DNA from 2 places in the uncultured Paenalcaligenes sp. genome. Region 1 is predicted to be linked to the other one. Evidence: riboswitches for the same ligand, from Rfam matches in the RefSeq annotation. Region 1 holds a riboswitch; the other holds the start of a gene.

The links. Region 1 has a riboswitch for S-adenosylmethionine ahead of Q0Z62_RS09650 (hypothetical protein). Riboswitches for the same ligand answer to the same signal wherever they lie in the genome.
Region 2: linked by a shared signal. The riboswitch ahead of Q0Z62_RS01605 (homoserine O-acetyltransferase) and the one ahead of Q0Z62_RS09650 (hypothetical protein) in region 1 are both predicted to bind S-adenosylmethionine.

What each region holds. Positions count from the first base shown of each region.
Region 1 is NZ_CANRIC010000057.1:869-9,759, reverse strand. Features, by position in the region: gene Q0Z62_RS09670 (M48 family metalloprotease) at 1-739, opposite strand, end outside; gene Q0Z62_RS09665 (hypothetical protein) at 736-1,119, opposite strand; gene Q0Z62_RS09660 (CHASE2 domain-containing protein) at 1,119-2,645, opposite strand; gene Q0Z62_RS09655 (hypothetical protein) at 2,756-3,019, opposite strand; partial or broken gene Q0Z62_RS10750 (FAD-binding oxidoreductase) at 3,074-3,286, opposite strand; SAM-I-IV-variant riboswitch at 3,427-3,521, shown strand; gene Q0Z62_RS09650 (hypothetical protein) at 3,614-3,871, shown strand; gene Q0Z62_RS09645 (sodium:alanine symporter family protein) at 3,924-5,249, opposite strand; gene Q0Z62_RS09640 (DUF2892 domain-containing protein) at 5,407-5,607, opposite strand; gene Q0Z62_RS09635 (FAD/NAD(P)-binding oxidoreductase) at 5,747-7,099, shown strand; gene Q0Z62_RS09630 (DUF5368 domain-containing protein) at 7,111-7,470, shown strand; gene Q0Z62_RS09625 (DsrE family protein) at 7,490-7,864, shown strand; gene Q0Z62_RS09620 (LysR family transcriptional regulator) at 7,933-8,838, opposite strand.
Region 2 is NZ_CANRIC010000004.1:25,253-34,143, reverse strand. Features, by position in the region: gene Q0Z62_RS01630 (3-hydroxyacyl-CoA dehydrogenase) at 1-892, shown strand, start outside; gene Q0Z62_RS01625 (c-type cytochrome) at 957-1,835, opposite strand; tRNA gene Q0Z62_RS01620 (tRNA-Arg) at 2,045-2,119, shown strand; gene gshA (glutamate--cysteine ligase) at 2,161-3,729, opposite strand; gene Q0Z62_RS01610 (helix-turn-helix transcriptional regulator) at 3,821-4,036, opposite strand; SAM riboswitch at 4,237-4,315, shown strand; gene Q0Z62_RS01605 (homoserine O-acetyltransferase) at 4,307-5,527, shown strand; gene metW (methionine biosynthesis protein MetW) at 5,524-6,147, shown strand; gene Q0Z62_RS01595 (muropeptide transporter) at 6,162-7,388, shown strand; gene Q0Z62_RS01590 (trimeric intracellular cation channel family protein) at 7,399-8,016, shown strand; gene Q0Z62_RS01585 (LrgB family protein) at 8,017-8,757, opposite strand; gene Q0Z62_RS01580 (CidA/LrgA family protein) at 8,754-8,891, opposite strand, start outside.

The DNA.
Region 1 (8,891 bases):
TTTTACCACATGCTATAAAGTTAACATAAGTCATATCACCTTTTTTCTGATAGCACTGTGGCTCATCTTCAGGGTTCGTTTTATTTGCTGCCGATAAGTATTGGCTATACTGCCCTATTTTTTGTAGGGCCATACGCAAACCCTCTTGAGAAAAGCCTGCTTTGCTTAGTACATTCACAGCAAAAGAATCTGCTTTTATCTCATGCTCTGCATTCCACTTCCCATAAATCAACTGATGTGCGCTTTTATCTAATGTGCCATCAAAGTCAGTTAATAAATACCCATAACCTGTCAGATTGCCCGCCATACGCCCTAAGGTAATAGACACCCCTTGCGCTAAGGTTTTTGCGCTGTCTCTGTTATATACATGACTCATTTCATGTGCAATCAGAGCTGCCACCTCATCATCTGAGCTAGCTTGAGCTAAGACTCCTGTGCTTAGTACTATAGTGCTATGAGAAACAGTGTAAGCTTCGTAACCACTAAATGAGTCCACAACCACCACACAATTACAGGGTTTACCATGAGCTTGCTCTAGCTTTTCTCTCAACCCATTAACATAAAGCGCAACCTCTTCATCTTGAACGACTGTGCGATTTATTTTTAATAAAGCTTGCACATCAGACTTGTAAATCTCAGCATCATACGCTGTCAGTGTCACTCGTTCTCCCGTGCCCGGTAGTACAGCACAGCCTGTAAAAGAAAGAGCTAATAAAACAATACTAATTAATCGTTTCATTTTGCGCATACCTCACCTACACCACGAACCGCTTTAGATGTTGACTCATTTGCTAATGTTGTAGGTAAATCGGAAGGCAATGTTTTACACGCATCCACTACATGCCTCTGATTTGTTTTAACAAAACTAGGTCTAATTAAATAGCTTTTTCCTTGATGACGAAAAATATACCCCTGCTCTTTTTTACTCAGCTGCGCTTTTAATGGTAGCTTTACCTCTCCTAGATCAAGCATTTTTATCATGTTTTTTGAGGACATATCTTGTACATATGCCCTCTCCATATTTGGAATTTCAATAATGGTGTGATTTTGAGCCCAAGCAACCCCGCTAAAAAACAAATTCAAAAAAACAATACAGACTATCTTTTTCATATAAATCATCACTTTCTCTCCTTAGATAATATGAGAATATGCTCCTTACGTATTTTTACGATATTTGGTAGCAAAGGTATTAGCGCAATCATTGATAGCCAGCCCTCTAATGCAGCATTTAAAAAATGATAGAAAAAAGCATAAAAAATTAAAATCACACTCAAATAAAATATGAACCAAACCGGCTGTCTTACCAACTTATAACGAAGAAAATGAATAACAACGAAATTTTCTTTACTTAAATAGTGCTCGCTACGCTGAATTAAAATCAAGATCCAACCACGCTCTAAACAAAATAATCGACTAGAGAGTATCCAAACACTCCATAACCAAAAGCCCCACATAGCCGCTACCATCAAGCGGATTTCTTTTTCATAAATATAAGAATTTTGCCTATCCATTAAATTAACTAATGCCATAGCATGATGTAATACTCCTGCAATCTTTCCATAATTTGGAGTACTGTGAAAATCATTTAAACTAGGGATATCAGAACCAAATAGCACCACATATGGCTCACCCTCCGCTAAATACGGGGGAGCTAGTGGTATATGGGTGGTATAAATATCCGCAGCATTCACAACATAAAAAGGCAGGCAATTCATATCTAATTGGGCTGGGTTTGATTGAATGCCTAATGCTCGCCAAAATGTACTGCCTATTGTTTTCAACAGCAGACTAAAAGTAGAAGATTGACAATCCAATACGAGAGGATCAGTATTTCTTTCCAACGCCAAATTTGCTGGGCTGCTTGTAGGATTAGACAGAGAAGCTGGTAAAACTTGTCTTTCCCACTGGATACTTAAGGCATTCTCACCTTGATTTGTTTCCAGAGGGACGCATACGCCTGATTTTTGGACACGACACCATGCGTCATATAACTGAGTAGCAGGGAGCCTAGTAAAATGAGGTTGATCTCCTCCTCGCCCATCAGGTAGTAAAAACTCTTTATAGAGAGGATATGAGCCCTCTGGACCCTCCCAGGCAGTCGGTACCCAGTTCGCTTCAGGTAGCTCTCGATATATATCCTGAGACAGGATCAAATCTTTTAGTCCCCCTGCCGCCATATATACAGGAGGTCCTTGATCTACTTTTATGGATCTAAATGCATCATTTAAGCCGTAAATATCTTGTATTTCGCCCCGAAGGTTTTCTAAAAAAACATCATAAAAAATGGCCTCAGGAGGGTAAGAAAAATGATGCCCCCCTCCTTGTGATAAGGCTTGTATTAACGTGGCGTGCTCATCATAAGAAATTGGCCAATCATTAGAGAAAACCCAATCAACATTAGCCTCATGTAACCTTTCTAGTGTTTTTTTATTAAATAAGACTACAGTTATGGGCTGTCTTTCAATAGGATATAAAATAGAGCGATAACGACTTATCTCCTTTGCCAATGCTTGATCCGCGGCAACTGAAATACCAAAAGGATTTCCCAACGTTAACCATAAGCCCAGAAAAAAATAAAAAAAAAGCACGCCAATTTGGTATTTTTTATAAAATCCAGCGCAATTTATAAATAAAAGACTAAACACTTAGATTAGTAAAAATATATAAAATTAATGATACATTTTTTACTTTTATTAACATATAACCTATTATGGTTATCACCTATTTCTATTTTCAATAAAATATGAATTATCCATCACCTCATAATAAAAGCCTCGCTATGGACTCGAAGGCGCTTCCCTAAGCGCTGTTCTAGTCCGGTCTGCAGATGATTCAATAGCCCAGAAGGCCCACAAAACCAAAGCTCACAGCACATCTCTGGATCAGAAGATAAGTGTATGTTCTCTAGGTGCAAGCGCTGATTTTGAGCACTGTCATACACAAACAATTGAATGTTCGGCAGGTGTTGAATACGCTGCTGCAGTTGAACCAAAGCATGACTGTGTTCTGCTTGATGCAAGCAATAATGTAGTTGCGCCTGCAATGGGCGAGGAGTAGCTACTAATGCATCTAACTACGCAAGAAATGGCGTAATTCCTATGCCACCCGCTACCCATAACTGTTGGCACTGCTCATCTACGCGTGACAGGTCAAAACAGCCATAAGGACCTTCGATTTGAAAAAACTGTCGAGGTTTTAACGTCTGTGCTAAGTGCCGGGTGTGATCTCCTAAGGCCTTAATATGAAAATCAATATAACCATCTGGATTGGGAGCACTTGCAATAGTGAAAGGGTGCCCTCCTTCTGTTTTATCAAAACATAAATAAAAACAATTCTTATTCGTATTTTTTCAATTTAGGCTTGGCTCTTGTGCTGCCCCCTTTTGGCTTAGGCTTGACCTATAGCCTTATTTACTTTTATTATTAGCTTATACATTACGAGTTGAGGCGATGCCTCATGCCAACCTGTAGCCCATACAAGGTGGACAAATAATGTGGCTTTATGCAATCAATGGGTCATCACACAGCCCGCTTATTGCGGGTTTTTTTTATGGGGTTTTTTATCCGACTTGCTCGCCCCCGGCATGGTGCCAAAGAGCTAAAAAGGACTTGCTATGACATACGAATTTATTGTGGATGGAGAAACATTTAACGGTAGAACCCATGTTGGGTCAGCACGGGTTCATGTTTACCAACCTGCCCAAAACCGAGTAATTGCCTGGTTTGATCCCATCCATTCCTCACTATTCAGTAAGCGCCCTAGTGGGGCATGGGCGTATATTCACGAGGACATTAGTTTAAGCTTTTTAGAAAAGCTGCAGCCCCATCTAGTTAATGTCTGCAGACAACGAATTATTAACCGCTATAATTAAAAAATCCCCGCTGTGGTGATCCTACAGCGGGGATTTTTACGACTACATCAGACTAATTAAAATTATTTTTATTAGCAAAATAAGTTTTTGTGAGCTTAAACACCACGGGACTAAGCAACAACAAAGCAATCAAGTTAGGTATGGCCATCAAGGCATTTAAGGTGTCAGCAACTAACCACAAGCTGCCTAAATCAATACCCGGCCATGTTCCCAAAGGGATCACTACAACCCAAATTAAGCGAAAAGGTAAATTCGATTTTTCACCAAATAAGAATTGCGCACACTTTTCACTGTAAAAACTCCACCCAATAATCGTAGTAAAAGCAAACAGTGCAACCCCAATACTGACAATATATTGCCCTGTTACGCCTAAGCCCTGAGAAAACGCATGGGCTGACAACGTCGCACCATTTTCACCACTTTGCCATGCACCCGTCACCATAATCACTAAAGCGGTAATCGTACACACTACAATGGTGTCTAAAAATGTGCCCAACATGGCTACGGTACCTTGGCGAATAGGGTTATCCGTTTGCGCAGTAGCATGCGCGATAGGAGCACTACCCAAACCAGCCTCGTTTGAAAAAATACCACGAGCTACCCCAAAACGAATCGCAGCCCACACCGTTGCTCCGGCAAAACCACCTGCCGCAGCAGTTGGGTTAAACGCATGATATAAAATTAAACTAATGGCCTCGGGGATACGATCAATGTGTAAGCCCAAAACAAGCAAGCCACCCCCCACATAAAAAACAGCCATCATTGGGACCAGTTTACCCGCCACTTCGCCAATGCGTTTAATGCCACCTAAAAGCACCAAGCCTACGAGTACAGCAATGGTAAAACCACTGACCAAAGGAGGCACATTAAAAGCAGAGCTCATCACATCAGCCACTGAATTCGCCTGAATGCTATTGCCAATACCAAAGCCTGCTAGCATACCAAATACGGCAAAAATCACCCCTAACCATTTCCAGTTTTTGCCCAAGCCATTGCGGATGTAATACATGGGGCCACCTACATAATGCCCTTTGGCATCAACCTCACGGAAATGCACCGCTAAAGTGGCCTCGCTGAATTTAGTCGCCATTCCAATTAACGCAATCAGCCACATCCAGAAAATAGCTCCTGGCCCACCATAGAAAATAGCGGTGGCTACCCCTGCGATATTCCCTGTTCCTATAGTTGCAGACAGTGCCGTCATCAACGCATTGAATGGGCTAATATCGCCTTTTTCTGTGCTACTACGGCCTTGCCACAACATCTTGAAGCCATAGAACAGTTTACGTTGAGGTATAAAGCGCAAACCTATGGTTAAAAATAACCCCGTCCCAGCTAAGAGCATTAGCATCCACGGCCCCCACGCTACCGCATTCATCTGCTCAATAAATCGTAGTATCTTTTCCACGGCAGAACTCCCTACGGGCTAGATTCACCCTGTTTTAATGACATAAGCCGCAATACTACCCCTTATAGAATCAGAAAAAAAGACCACATATAGGTGGTCTTGGTATAAACACTGATAAAAAAATGCCCTATTTAGCTTGGTTTTTTACTCGGCATGTATTTAATCCAATTAATGAGTATAACGGGCAGTAACCGACTAAACCGGCAACCAAAGGCACTACCCCAATCCAGCCCCATACCCCAATCGTGCCAGTCACAGTCAATACAATAAGAAGCGCCCCCACCACAATTCGTAAGATTTTATCTATGCCGCCGATGTTCTTTTTCATGCTAATCCCCTAATAAGTAAATGACTATCTAATTTTTTGATGCAATCATTATACATTATCATATAATATATATACATTATATATAAATTTACTAATTATTGTTACTTCTGTTATTTGCTACGCTCGAAAAGGAGCACCCATGACAACAAAAAAACGGCTCGACACGTCTACACCCGCCCTGCCTATTGATAGACGAACTTTTTTACAACTAGGAGCGGCTACCGCTGCCGGTACGGCTCTTACCTTGAAAAGCCCATCTGCTCAGGCCGCAGCCAAAACTAAAACCACCGCACGCATCGTCATTGCCGGTGCTGGTGCGGCAGGATTAGCCGCTGCTAACCACCTTGCTGCACAGCTTGATGGAGCCTCCATTAGCCTTATTGATGCACGTAAAGCACACTACTACCAACCCGGCTTCACCTTAGTAGCTGCAGGTATTAAAACAGCCCCTTATGTAGAAAGCACCACGGCTGAATACGTTCCTAAAGGGGTTAATCTCATCACTGAAAAAATTATTGAATTCGATCCAGATGCCAATCAAGTCGTGACGGAAAACGGCACTCGGATTGCCTATGATTATTTAATTTTGGCAACGGGGTTAGTCCTCGACTATGCCGCTATTGAAGGCATGGATGAAAGTCGAATCGGCACGAAGGGATTAGGCAGTATGTATCACAGCCCCGAAAAAGCCCATGCTACCTGGCAACTCCTTGATCGATTTGCCGACACGGGCGGTAACGGTGTTTTTTTACGCCCTAATACAGAAATGAAATGTGCTGGAGCCCCCTTAAAGTACACCTTTATTGTAGAGGACCACTTGGTGCGTAGAGGCAATAGAAACAAAGCCAATTTGATTTATAACTCGAATAACAATGCTCTTTTTAGTGTTCCCATAGTGCATGAAAAAGTTCGTATGTTATTTGAGGAACGGGACATAGCTATCAATTACAACCGTGTTTTATCCGCCATAGATATCGATCGACAAATTGCCACTTTTTCTACTCCAGACGGGACCACTGATTTAGATTACGACTTTATCAATGTTATTCCACCCATGCGTGCCGCTGAGGCGATTCGCAATAGCCCTTTGCCTTGGCAATCAGGCCCATGGGCTGCTGATGGCTGGGCAGAAGTAAACAAAAACAACTTACGCCATGTGCGATACCCGAATGTGTTTGCGGTGGGAGACAGTGCTGGCGTCCCAAAAGGAAAAACAGCAGCAAGCGTAAAATGGCAAGTGCCTGTAGCCGTTGATCACCTTATTGCTGATATCAAAGGCACAACATCAGAGGCTTTTTATGATGGTTACACCTCTTGCCCTATGATCACTCGATTAGGGCGAGCCATGTTAGTTGAATTTGACTATCACAATAATCTCACGCCCTCTTTCCCAGGTATCATCGCCCCCTTAGAAGAGCTCTGGATTAGTTGGGTGATGAAAACAATGGCACTCAAACCAACCTACATCAGCATGCTACGCGGTCGCGCTTAAGGAGATTCTCAATGCAATCACTCGATCCTCTTGTATTTATTGCCGTATTTCAAGAAATGCTAGGACCCATGTTATGGGCACTTATAGCCGTAATTATCGGCGGCACTACTGCTTTCATTGCCCTATTACTAAAGGAAAAACACATTATTTCACAGCGCCTAGTCCGCTCGCAGTTAGTCGGCGTGATAGGGGGTGTGTTAGCCTTAGTCCTAATGGCAAAAGTATCGTCCTCAGGCTTTACTGACGCTGCTGGACCCATAGACTGGTTAGTTATCGCCTGCGTCTTTGGTCTGGGTCTAATCGGCACGACTATTTTAAGCTACACCACCATCGGCTGGTTCGTGCAACGCAATGCATCTACATCCATTTAATTTTTTATAGAGAATGACTATGCAAATGACTGATTTCGTCGCCACACTATTTGATGGCCCTAAAGGGAACCTAAGTAAAATCACGATCGGTTTAACCATGGCGGTTAATGCTGCACGTAAAGGCCATAGCTGCACCCTTATTCTCATGGCAGATGCTGTTCTATTAGGCACACCCAATGCCACAGAGGGCATTGACATTGGCCCTGCCTTTAAACCGGCCTCTGAACTACTGAACGAGTACCTAGATCTGGGCGGTCATGTAGCCGTATGCGGCTCTTGCATGAAGCACAACCATTTAACAGAGTCAGACCTAGATCCACGCTATTTATTGATTACTGGTGGCGATGTGATTGACTTAACCATGAATGCCAAAGGCACATTGCAAATTGCCTAACCACTGATATAGAAAAAAAGACTAGGGGCTCTCTAGTCTTTTCTCATCATTGTCCCTACATCAACGCATTATTCAGAGCTAATCTCTAACATAGCAGCCGCAACCACCTCGTTGACCTCAGACAACAATCCTTTTTGTGGTCCAGAGGCGACCAACGCTTCACGGCTATACACCAAATACGGATAACCTGTCACCATTAAACCATGCCGTAATGTGGTTAACTCCCCTGCATCGCGCTGCTCTAGTTGCAATAAAGGTTCTGGCACGTAGCCCCAGCCTAAACCATCTCGGATAGCATCGCGAACTAACTCAAAACTACTTAGAGCAATGCGTTCACTACCTACGTGCTCCATATGAAAGCGTTCTTGATTGGAACTATCCATATATGTGATTTGGGCCAGTGTCCGCAAATCCGTATCCGTCACATGCTGCAAACGGCTCAAGGGGTGATTCTGTGCAATCATCATTCGCATGACCACACGGCCTAAGACTCGCCTATGTAGACCTTCTGCTGGATCATAGAGATTTTCTGATACCCCATAAGCAATATCTAATTGCTGCTGTCGCACCAAATCAGGTAGTTCATCGGAGGAGGCGAAACGCATACTCAAACTTAAATGAGGGTAGCGCTGCCGTAATTGCAAAATAATGTGTCGCCAAAAAGACTCAGATAATGCATCGTCTCGGCCTATTCTCAATTCTTGACGTTGTGTTTGATCCCCCATTAAGCAGCGTTGCTTAATGCTTAAATTCAAGCTTAAAAGTCGATGGCAATCATCCAAAATACTCTCACCTATCGCAGACAAAGCCAAGCTGTTCCCAGTGCGCTCAAACAGCCTGACTCCCAGCTCGTCCTCGAGGGTAGAAATGGCCATACTTACCGTGCTGCGTTGACGCCCTAAGGAGCTAGCAGCCTTTGCTATAGAGCCCAATCGAGCAGTAGCTACAAAGTACTCAATATGTTCAACTCGCATGACACTATTATGACCTCACCATCATTTTTCTTGACGCTCAGAGATTTTACCAA
Region 2 (8,891 bases), on a different contig from region 1:
TGATTTTGCGACTGTAGATGCCATTATGCGTGAGCAGGCTGGTTTTAGAATGGGGCCTTTTGAGCTGATGGACTTGACGGCGTTAGATGTGTCACATCCCGTGATGGAGTCTATTTACAATCAGTTCTATCAAGAACCTCGCTTTAGACCTTCACCAATTACTGCCGTACGGTATGCTGGTGGGATCTTAGGTCGTAAAACAGGCGAAGGATTTTATCGCTATGTGGATGGACAAAAACAATTGCCGGAGACTCTACCTGCACCAGAACATAAAGCAGGCTTAAAGGTTTGGTTGGCTCCTTTGCATCCAGAGGGCTATGCACGCGCACATGCGTTACTAAGCACACTAGATATCGTTTTGCTAGAAACCGAAGAAGCCCCTGACGATGCCTTGATCGTGGTAACTCCTTACGGAGAGGATGTGGCGACGGTTGTGGCTAATTTTGGTTTAGATGCGGCACGTACAGTCGCCTTAGATACAGCTTTTGGCTTAGAGACAGGTCGTCGTCGCGTAGTGATGCGTTCTTTACTTACTGATGATGCATGGACAGAAAGTGCTGTGGCGCTATTTGCTAGTGATGGCACAGAGGTGAGTGTGATAGAGGACTCCGCAGGTTTTGTAGCGCAGCGTTTGGTGGCCTCAATCGTGAATGGCGCGTGTGACATTGCACAGCAAGGTATTGCTACAGCAGAGGATATTGATACGGCGGTTTCTTTAGGACTTGGCTACCCACACGGAGGCCCACTTTCTGTAGGTGATCATGTAGGGGGCGATTTGCTTTTAGAAATTTTGCAGTCCATGCAATTTGTGACAGGGGATATGCGTTATCGCCCTAGCTTATGGTTGCAGCGTCGAGTGCAATTAGGGGTATCTTTACGTACAACACGCTAATTGTTATAGCTAATAAAAAAGCCTCGTTCATCAGAGCGAGGCTTTTTTTATGCACGAAAGCAAATTAACGTACTTGTTCGACCATGTATAGAATGGCTGCGCGTAGATCGTCATCCGATGCATTCATAGCTGTACCACGGGGGGGCATGGCGCCTTTACCCGAGATAGCAATCTGCAACATGGTATCTAGACCTGTTTCTATGTAAGGCGCCCAGGCTTCTTTATCACCAAATTTAGGAGCACCTGCTACGCCAGAAGCATGACAGACGAAACAAGAGGCATCGTAGAGACCTTTACCGGTCGCGAGTTGCTCTGCTGTAGCAGCAGGGATACCACCAGCAGCAGCGGGGGCTGTGGCAACCGCAGTGCTTGCCGTTTTGTCTGCAGCAGGAGCTTCGGCTTTATCAGCGGGTTTTGCCTCGCCGTCAGCATCACCTGGCTCAGCAAAACTAGCGCCGGCTTCGTTTGCCATGTAAACCATAGCTCGCTCAACCTCTAGGTCTTTAAGAGACGTGTTACCGCCTTTAGCTGGCATAGCACCCTTACCTGTTAAAGCAACGTTCAACATGGCTTCGTAGCCAGTTTGAATGTAAGGCGCCCATGCGGCCTTATCGCCAAATTTAGGAGCACCAGCTACGCCTGTTGCGTGACAGGTGGTACAGGTTGCCTCGTAAACCTCTTTACCTGTTTTTAATGGACGCTCGCCTTCGACCACATTGAGGGTAAATTGAGCCACAGGCTGGATTCTAGAGGCAACACCTTCGGAGTTGTCCAAGCGTGCTTTACCTGTTCGTAAGTCATTGGTGTTTTGGTCAATGAAAAACATCGCTGCACCAACAGCGATTAAGAACACCATTGCTAGCCAAAAAATTTGGGTAGGGTTTTTGACGTGAACAGATTGTGCATCGTCGTTATTCTGAGATTTTTGTTCCGTAAGGCTCATAGTCAGATCCTGCGAATTCGTACAGAGTGGGTTGGCGGACCACCGAAAAATGACTACTGGGGCCGCAAGATTTATGGGTTGGTATGTACCAATGTGTAATTATAGCGAACTAACAGCGCTATGGGTGTATCTATGATTTGAGCTAGATTTTACCGCTAAAAAAATTAAACTCAACAAATTCTATTATACGGGGTAAAATGGTTTATTAAGCGCCCGTAGTTCAATGGATAGAATTAGAGTTTCCGAAGCTCTCGATACAGGTTCGATTCCTGTCGGGCGCGCCAGAATACAAAAGCGGTCTAGGTTTTTTCCTAGACCGCTTTTTTTATGTGTCTAATAAGCCGTGGTACTGTTGTAAGTAGTTTTCAAAAGGTTGGCCCTTTTCGGCGGCTTCGATGTCTGCTTGCTCCTCTAGGGAGGAAATGGCTTTTGCTTGAAAATCCTGTTCTATCTCAGAGGCTAATGGCGTATTGAGTAGTGAGTGTTTATGAGCAAGGCTTTGTGCATAGCTGAAGTCGACAAAACTTTGTCCTGAGGCTTGTAGTTCTGAAAGTAAACGAGCTGATGGACAAAGGCTGGAATCTTGGACTTTTGCCAGTTGTAGAGCGAGGGCGTCTTGGTAGAGCGTTTGATTGCTACCTTGATCGAATAGCTCAGAATAGGGCTGCATGGCTAAAATAATATCTTCGGCCCAGCTCTTTAATTCCACGTCTTGTTTGTTTTGATTGCGCAGCAGCAAACCCGGTTTACGTCCTTCGGCTACGACTTTAGCAAAGTTGTTTTTACTGTCTTGGCAAAAGCCGCCGTCTGGAAAAATAGGGCTTGGTTCGGTGGCACAGAATAATAAAAAAGCATCTAGGAATCGAGCACTTTCAGCAGATAAACCAATAGGATCGAAAGGGTCGATATCTAAGCAACGTACTTCTACGTATTCGACGCCACGATGTGCTAAAGCAGAGGACGGGCGCTCATTGTCTTTAGGCGTGCGTTTAGGACGGATGTTTGAGTAGTACTCATTCTCAATTTGTAGAATGTTGGTATTAAGCTGAATCCATTCGCCATTACGATGTGTACCTATCTCATCATAGGCAGGCCAAACCGTGGTGGCTGCCTTGCGCATGCGTAGTAAAAAAGTATCTAAATCGTTGTAGCACAGCTGTAGTTCAGCTTGGGCCTCTTTGTTTTGGTAGCCCAAGTCACTCATGCGTAGGCTAGTCGCCCAAGGTAAGCAGTAAGTATCAGGAGCAACTTGCTCTAAGGGCAGGTTTTGGCTGTCTAAAAAGTCTTTGGACACCACAGGAGATGCGCCAAATAAATACATCAATAGCCACGAATAACGAGTGAAATTGCGTATTAGTGCTAAATAGCCATTTGAGCGTTGTTCTTGAAGTGTACGACCATCCATTTGTAACGCAGGCCAAAGAGCATCTGGTAATGAAAAATTATAGTGAACGCCCGCAATACATTGCATACGTTTACCATAGCGCTCGGCTAAACCACGTCGGTAAATGTGTTTAAACATGCCTGTATTTGATTCGCCATACCAGCCAATTTGTATATCGGGTTCCGCAGGCAAATGGGAGGGCATGGATTGATTCCAGATGGTTTCCTCTCCGATATGGCGCACAACGAACTGATGCACATGTAAAAGCTCATCGCGTAGTTCTTCGACGGAGTGATGCGGAATGGTGATTAACTCAAGCAAGGATTCGGCGTAGTCAGTGGTAATACGACTATTGCATAACGCCGAGCCTAACGCCGCAGGGTGCGGCGTGGCGGTTAAAAACCCAGTAGGATCTACGCGCAAGCCCTCTTTTTCTACGCCTCGGCGAATATCGCTAAGCAATGTCAAATTGGAAGAGAGGGTTTTTATACGATTCTGGCTCAATGTCATTACCTAAGTTCACTTATAACTGGCTAATTATGTGGTTGATTGTAATGCGCATTAGGATTAAAGGGAAAGGGCTTAGCGTAGAGTGGACCTTCTAGTTGGAGGGTAATTTGAGAATGGCGAAATGAAAGGCTTTGGCAATGGCCGCAGAACGATTAGGGGCATCAAGCTTAGTGCAAACGTTACGTAAGTGAAAGTTAACGGTGTGGTAGCTAAGCCCCAGAATGATGCCTATTTCATACGTGGTTTTACCTAGAGCGACCCAATAGAGACATTCCCGCTCTTTAGGGCTTAAGGCTTTTTTAATCATGAGCATATCCTTAAAACACTAAGATTTATTTGGTATCAGTTGGTTACTTGTGTGATTGATTGTTGGCTTTAATAAAAAAATGCTCAAGCTTTTTTTAGCTAGTATTAGTCCTTAAGTATTTCTCACAGTAGGCATTTATGCTGTTTCCCTGCTAGGGAATCTGGATTTTATGGTCGAAGGTGCTACACTTATTACTTATCATTTTTGTTGGCGCCGATTTGCTTGATCTGCTTGCGGGCGCTCCATAAATCCAGCTAAAGAGGTCCAGTCATGGTCTCAAATACTACTTCTCCACACGCTTCTATTGATATTCCCGAGGGCTCGGTTGGTATAGTCACGCCCGAAATAATTGCCTTTGATGAACCCCTGCATTTGTCTAGTGGGCAGGTTTTGCCACGCTATGAACTAGCCGTAGAGACTTATGGCACGCTTAATCACGATTGTAGTAATGCAGTGTTAGTGTGCCATGCTCTCAATGCCTCCCATCATGTGGCAGGTATTGATCCGACCGATCCCAAAAATGTGGGGTGGTGGGACAATATGGTTGGTCCGGGCAAGGCCTTGGACACAGATCGCTTCTTTGTAATTGGTGTTAATAATATTGGTTCTTGTTTTGGCTCTACTGGCCCTGTCAGTATCAACCCAGAAACAGGTAAACCATGGGGCGCAGCTTTTCCTTTATTGACAGTGGAAGACTGGGTGCATGCACAGGCCCGTTTGGCGGATTATTTAGGTATTAAAAAATTTGCTGCCGTGATGGGAGGGTCATTAGGCGGTATGCAGGCCCTGAGTTGGGCGATTACCTGTCCTGATCGGTTAGAAAATTGTATTGTGATTGCCAGCACATCCAAACTTAGCGCTCAAAACATTGCCTTCAACGAGGTTGCTCGTCGGGCTATTATTACCGACCCTGAATTCTACGAAGGGGATTATTACAGTCGTAATACTGTGCCCAAAAGAGGGCTTTCTGTTGCGCGCATGGTGGGGCATATTACCTATCAATCTGACGAAGTGATGGCTGAGAAATTTGGCCGAGCACAGCGTGATCCCAAAGACGACGGGCAGTACCGATATGATTATGGTGTCGAGTTCGAGGTGGAATCCTATTTGCGTTATCAGGGAGAAAAGTTTTCCCAGTATTTTGATGCAAATACCTATTTATTGATTACTAGAGCCTTAGATTATTTTGATCCTGCTCACGAGTTCAATGGTGATTTAGCCCGTAGTTTAGCGGCTGTAAAAGCGAAGTTTTTATTGGTTTCTTTCACTACAGATTGGCGTTTTACACCAGAACGATCACGTGAAATCGCCAAGGCGTTGTTAAAAAACAAAAGAACGGTTACCTATGCCGAGGTCGATGCACCCCACGGGCATGATGCTTTTTTATTAGATGATCGCCGCTATCACGGTGTGGTGCAGGGCTATTATGATCAAATCGCCGAGCAGTTAGGTTTAGGGCCTCGTCAGCGTACTACAGGAGTATTGGCATGAACCCAGTCGATAATGCCGTGAGCCTAGCTCAGCGCCCTGATTTGGCGCGTATCGCAAGTTGGATTGAACCCTCGACTCACGTATTAGACTTGGGTTGTGCTGATGGAAAGTTGTTAGCGTATTTGCAGCGCACAAAAAATGTCCAAGGCTCAGGGATTGAGCGGGACCCACAAGCCGTAGTCGCCAGTGTGCGTCGTGGTGTGGCAGTGATTCAGCAAGACCTCGAAGATGGCCTTGCTTTATTTGAGGATCAACATTTCGATACGGTGGTGTTGTCTAAAACATTGCAGTCCATGATTAACACAGAGCATATTTTGCGCGAGATGGCGCGAGTTGCTCGTTATGGCATTGTGTCTTTTCCGAACTTTGGTCACTGGTCTCATGGTTTATCTATTTTGGCGGGGCGCATGCCTGTCTCCAAAGAAATGCCCTATGAGTGGTATGACACACCTAACATTCATCTTTGTACACTCAGGGATTTTCAAGACTTGGCAAAGTCTTTAGGACTACGCATCTTAGATCGAGTGGTGTTTGATGGTAAAAATGAATTGCGTTTCTTACCCGGTTTACGTGGCACATTAGCCCTTTATCGTTTTGAGTCTCCTTATGCTGCCCGTTAGCATTGGTCGTTATTGTGTCTAATGTTTATCTTAATCCACGCGTCCTCTCTCTTTTAGTTTTAGGTTTTGCGAGTGGTCTGCCATTGGCGTTGACCAGTGGCACTTTACAGGCATGGGCAACGGTGGCTGGGGTGTCACTGACGCAAATTGGATTTTTAACCTTAGTGGGCTCCGCCTATACCTTGAAGTTTCTGTGGGCTCCACTAATAGATCGTTATGCGGTTCCTATACTGGGTAGGCGACGGGGTTGGATTGCTCTAAGTCAGTTATTGTTAGGGCTTTCCATTGCGGCAATGGGCTTATTTAATCCTGCCCATCAATTAGGGCTGATTGCTCTATTGGCTGTTTTTGTTGCTTTTATGTCTGCCACCCAAGACATCGCTTTTGATGCGTATAGTACAGATGTATTGCGTACCAATGAGCGAGCCGCCGGTGCTGCTGTAAAAGTGCTAGGTTATAGGTTAGCCATGATTACCTCCAGTGGTTTAGCTCTGGTCATTGCTGATAAATGGCTAGGGTGGGGGGGGATGTATATGGTGATGGGGCTGATTATGGCCTTATGTGCAGTAGCCACCTTTTTAGCACCCGAGCCTGAATTTGTAGTTAAACCTCCGCGTTCGTTACGTAGCGCTGTTGTTGAGCCATTAGTTGAGTTTTTTAAACGACCTGAAGCCATCACCATTTTATTGTTGATTGTGTTGTATAAGTTAGGTGATGCCTTTGCAGGAGCGCTTTCCACCACGTTTTTAATCCGTGGCGCAGGCTTTGAAGTCGCTCAAGTTGGCATGGTAAATAAGATTTTCGGTTTAGCAGCGACCATCATAGGTGCATTATTAGGTGGCGGTTTAATGGCACGCTTTGGGCTCTATCGATCGCTGATGTTATTTGGATTATTACAGGCGGTATCAAACTTTGGTTATTGGGTATTAGCCGTTAACGAACCTCATTTAGTCTTAATGGGTACAGTGGTCGCCATTGAAAATCTATGTGGGGGCATGGGGACAGCAGCCTTTGTTGCGTTATTGATGGCCTTATGTAATCAACAGTTTTCAGCAACCCAGTTTGCATTATTGTCGGCTCTTTCTGCTGTGGGGCGGACTTATTTAGCCGGCCCATTGACACCACCCTTGGTTGAAAGCTTAGGTTGGCCTAGTTTTTTCCTCGTCACGGTCCTTTTAGCACTACCGGGGATCGTACTGCTTTGGTATAAACGAGCTACTATTTTAGCGCTGGATTCTTAGGCACACGTCTATGATGCTCTTAACTTTTTATTTGATTGCGATTACGGCCGAGGCCATGACTGCTGCTTTAGCGGCAGGCAAGCGAGATATGGATTGGGTTGGTGTCTGCGTGATTGCCTGTATTACTGCCTTAGGTGGGGGCTCTGTACGTGATGTGTTGTTGGGGCATTATCCCTTAACGTGGGTAGCCCATCCAGAATACCTATGGATGACGGCAGGGGCGGCTATTTTTACCGCTCTAACAGCCCGCCTCATGCGACACCTCAACAAGCTCTTTTTGGCTTTGGATGCATTGGGCCTAGTGACATTCACCGTCATTGGCTGCCAAATAGCCTTAGAGATGCAGTTACCTATCACTATTGTATTGCTCAGTGGCATGATTACCGGTTGTGCTGGGGGCGTGCTGCGCGACATTATGTGTAATGACATCCCTTTGCTCTTTCGCAAAGAAATGTATGCCAGTGTGTCCATGGTAACGGGCGGCTTATATTTGCTGGCGATTCATCAAGAGGTCAATGAGTTAGCCAGCATGCTGATTCCAATGGGAGTCGGGCTGACCTTTAGGTTTTTAGCGCTACGTTTTAATTGGCAAATGCCTCGGTTTGTGTACCGAGACGATTGGCATTAATTAGTTGATCCAGCCCATAACACGTGCCCATTGCATTACAAAAGGCATAAATACCGCCGTTAAAACCCCTGTTACACTCATGGCTAAAGCAGAAAAGGCGCCCATGGTTTCATTGATTTGAATCACTCTGGCTGTACCAATAGCATGAGCCGAAATTCCGGTGGCGATCCCTTTAACGATGGGGTCTTCGATACGGAGCAGATGAAACACGGGGGTCGCCATTACGCTACCTATAATGCCAGTAAAGGCGACAGAAACGGCCGTTAAAGAGGGCTGCCCGCCAAAGTAGTCTGACATGGCCATGGCAATAGGCATCGTAGAGGATTTTGGCATTAAGGAAATAATCATTTCCGTGCTTCCTCCTGTCCAGGTCGTAACTAATACACTGCTGATTAAACCAGTTAATGCACCAATGACTAAGGTAATACTAAGAGGACGCCATAGCTCTTTGAGTCTAGGCAACTGCTTGTATAAGGGGATTGCTAGCGCAACAGTAGCAGGCCCAATCAGAAAGTGGATAAATTGAGCCCCTTCAAAATAGGTTTCATAAGGGGTTTTAGTGATGACTAAAATACCCACCATGCCACATAGAGAGGTGAGTACTGGCAGTAAGAGTGGGTTGGAGTGGCTGCGCCGATAAATATATAAAGATAATAAATACACGCAAAGCGTGAGAGTGAGCCAAAGCAGGGGGCTATCGGTTAAAAACATCCAAATGCGAAACAGGTCCTCTTTTATCATTTATTTTTCTCGCGTTTTAGTAGCCAAGAGAGGCAAAAGGCACTGATCGCTAGTGTAAGGAAAGTTGCAATAATGATGGTTGCTAAAAAAGGGAACCATTCTTCTTGGATACGATAAAAATAGAGCATAACACC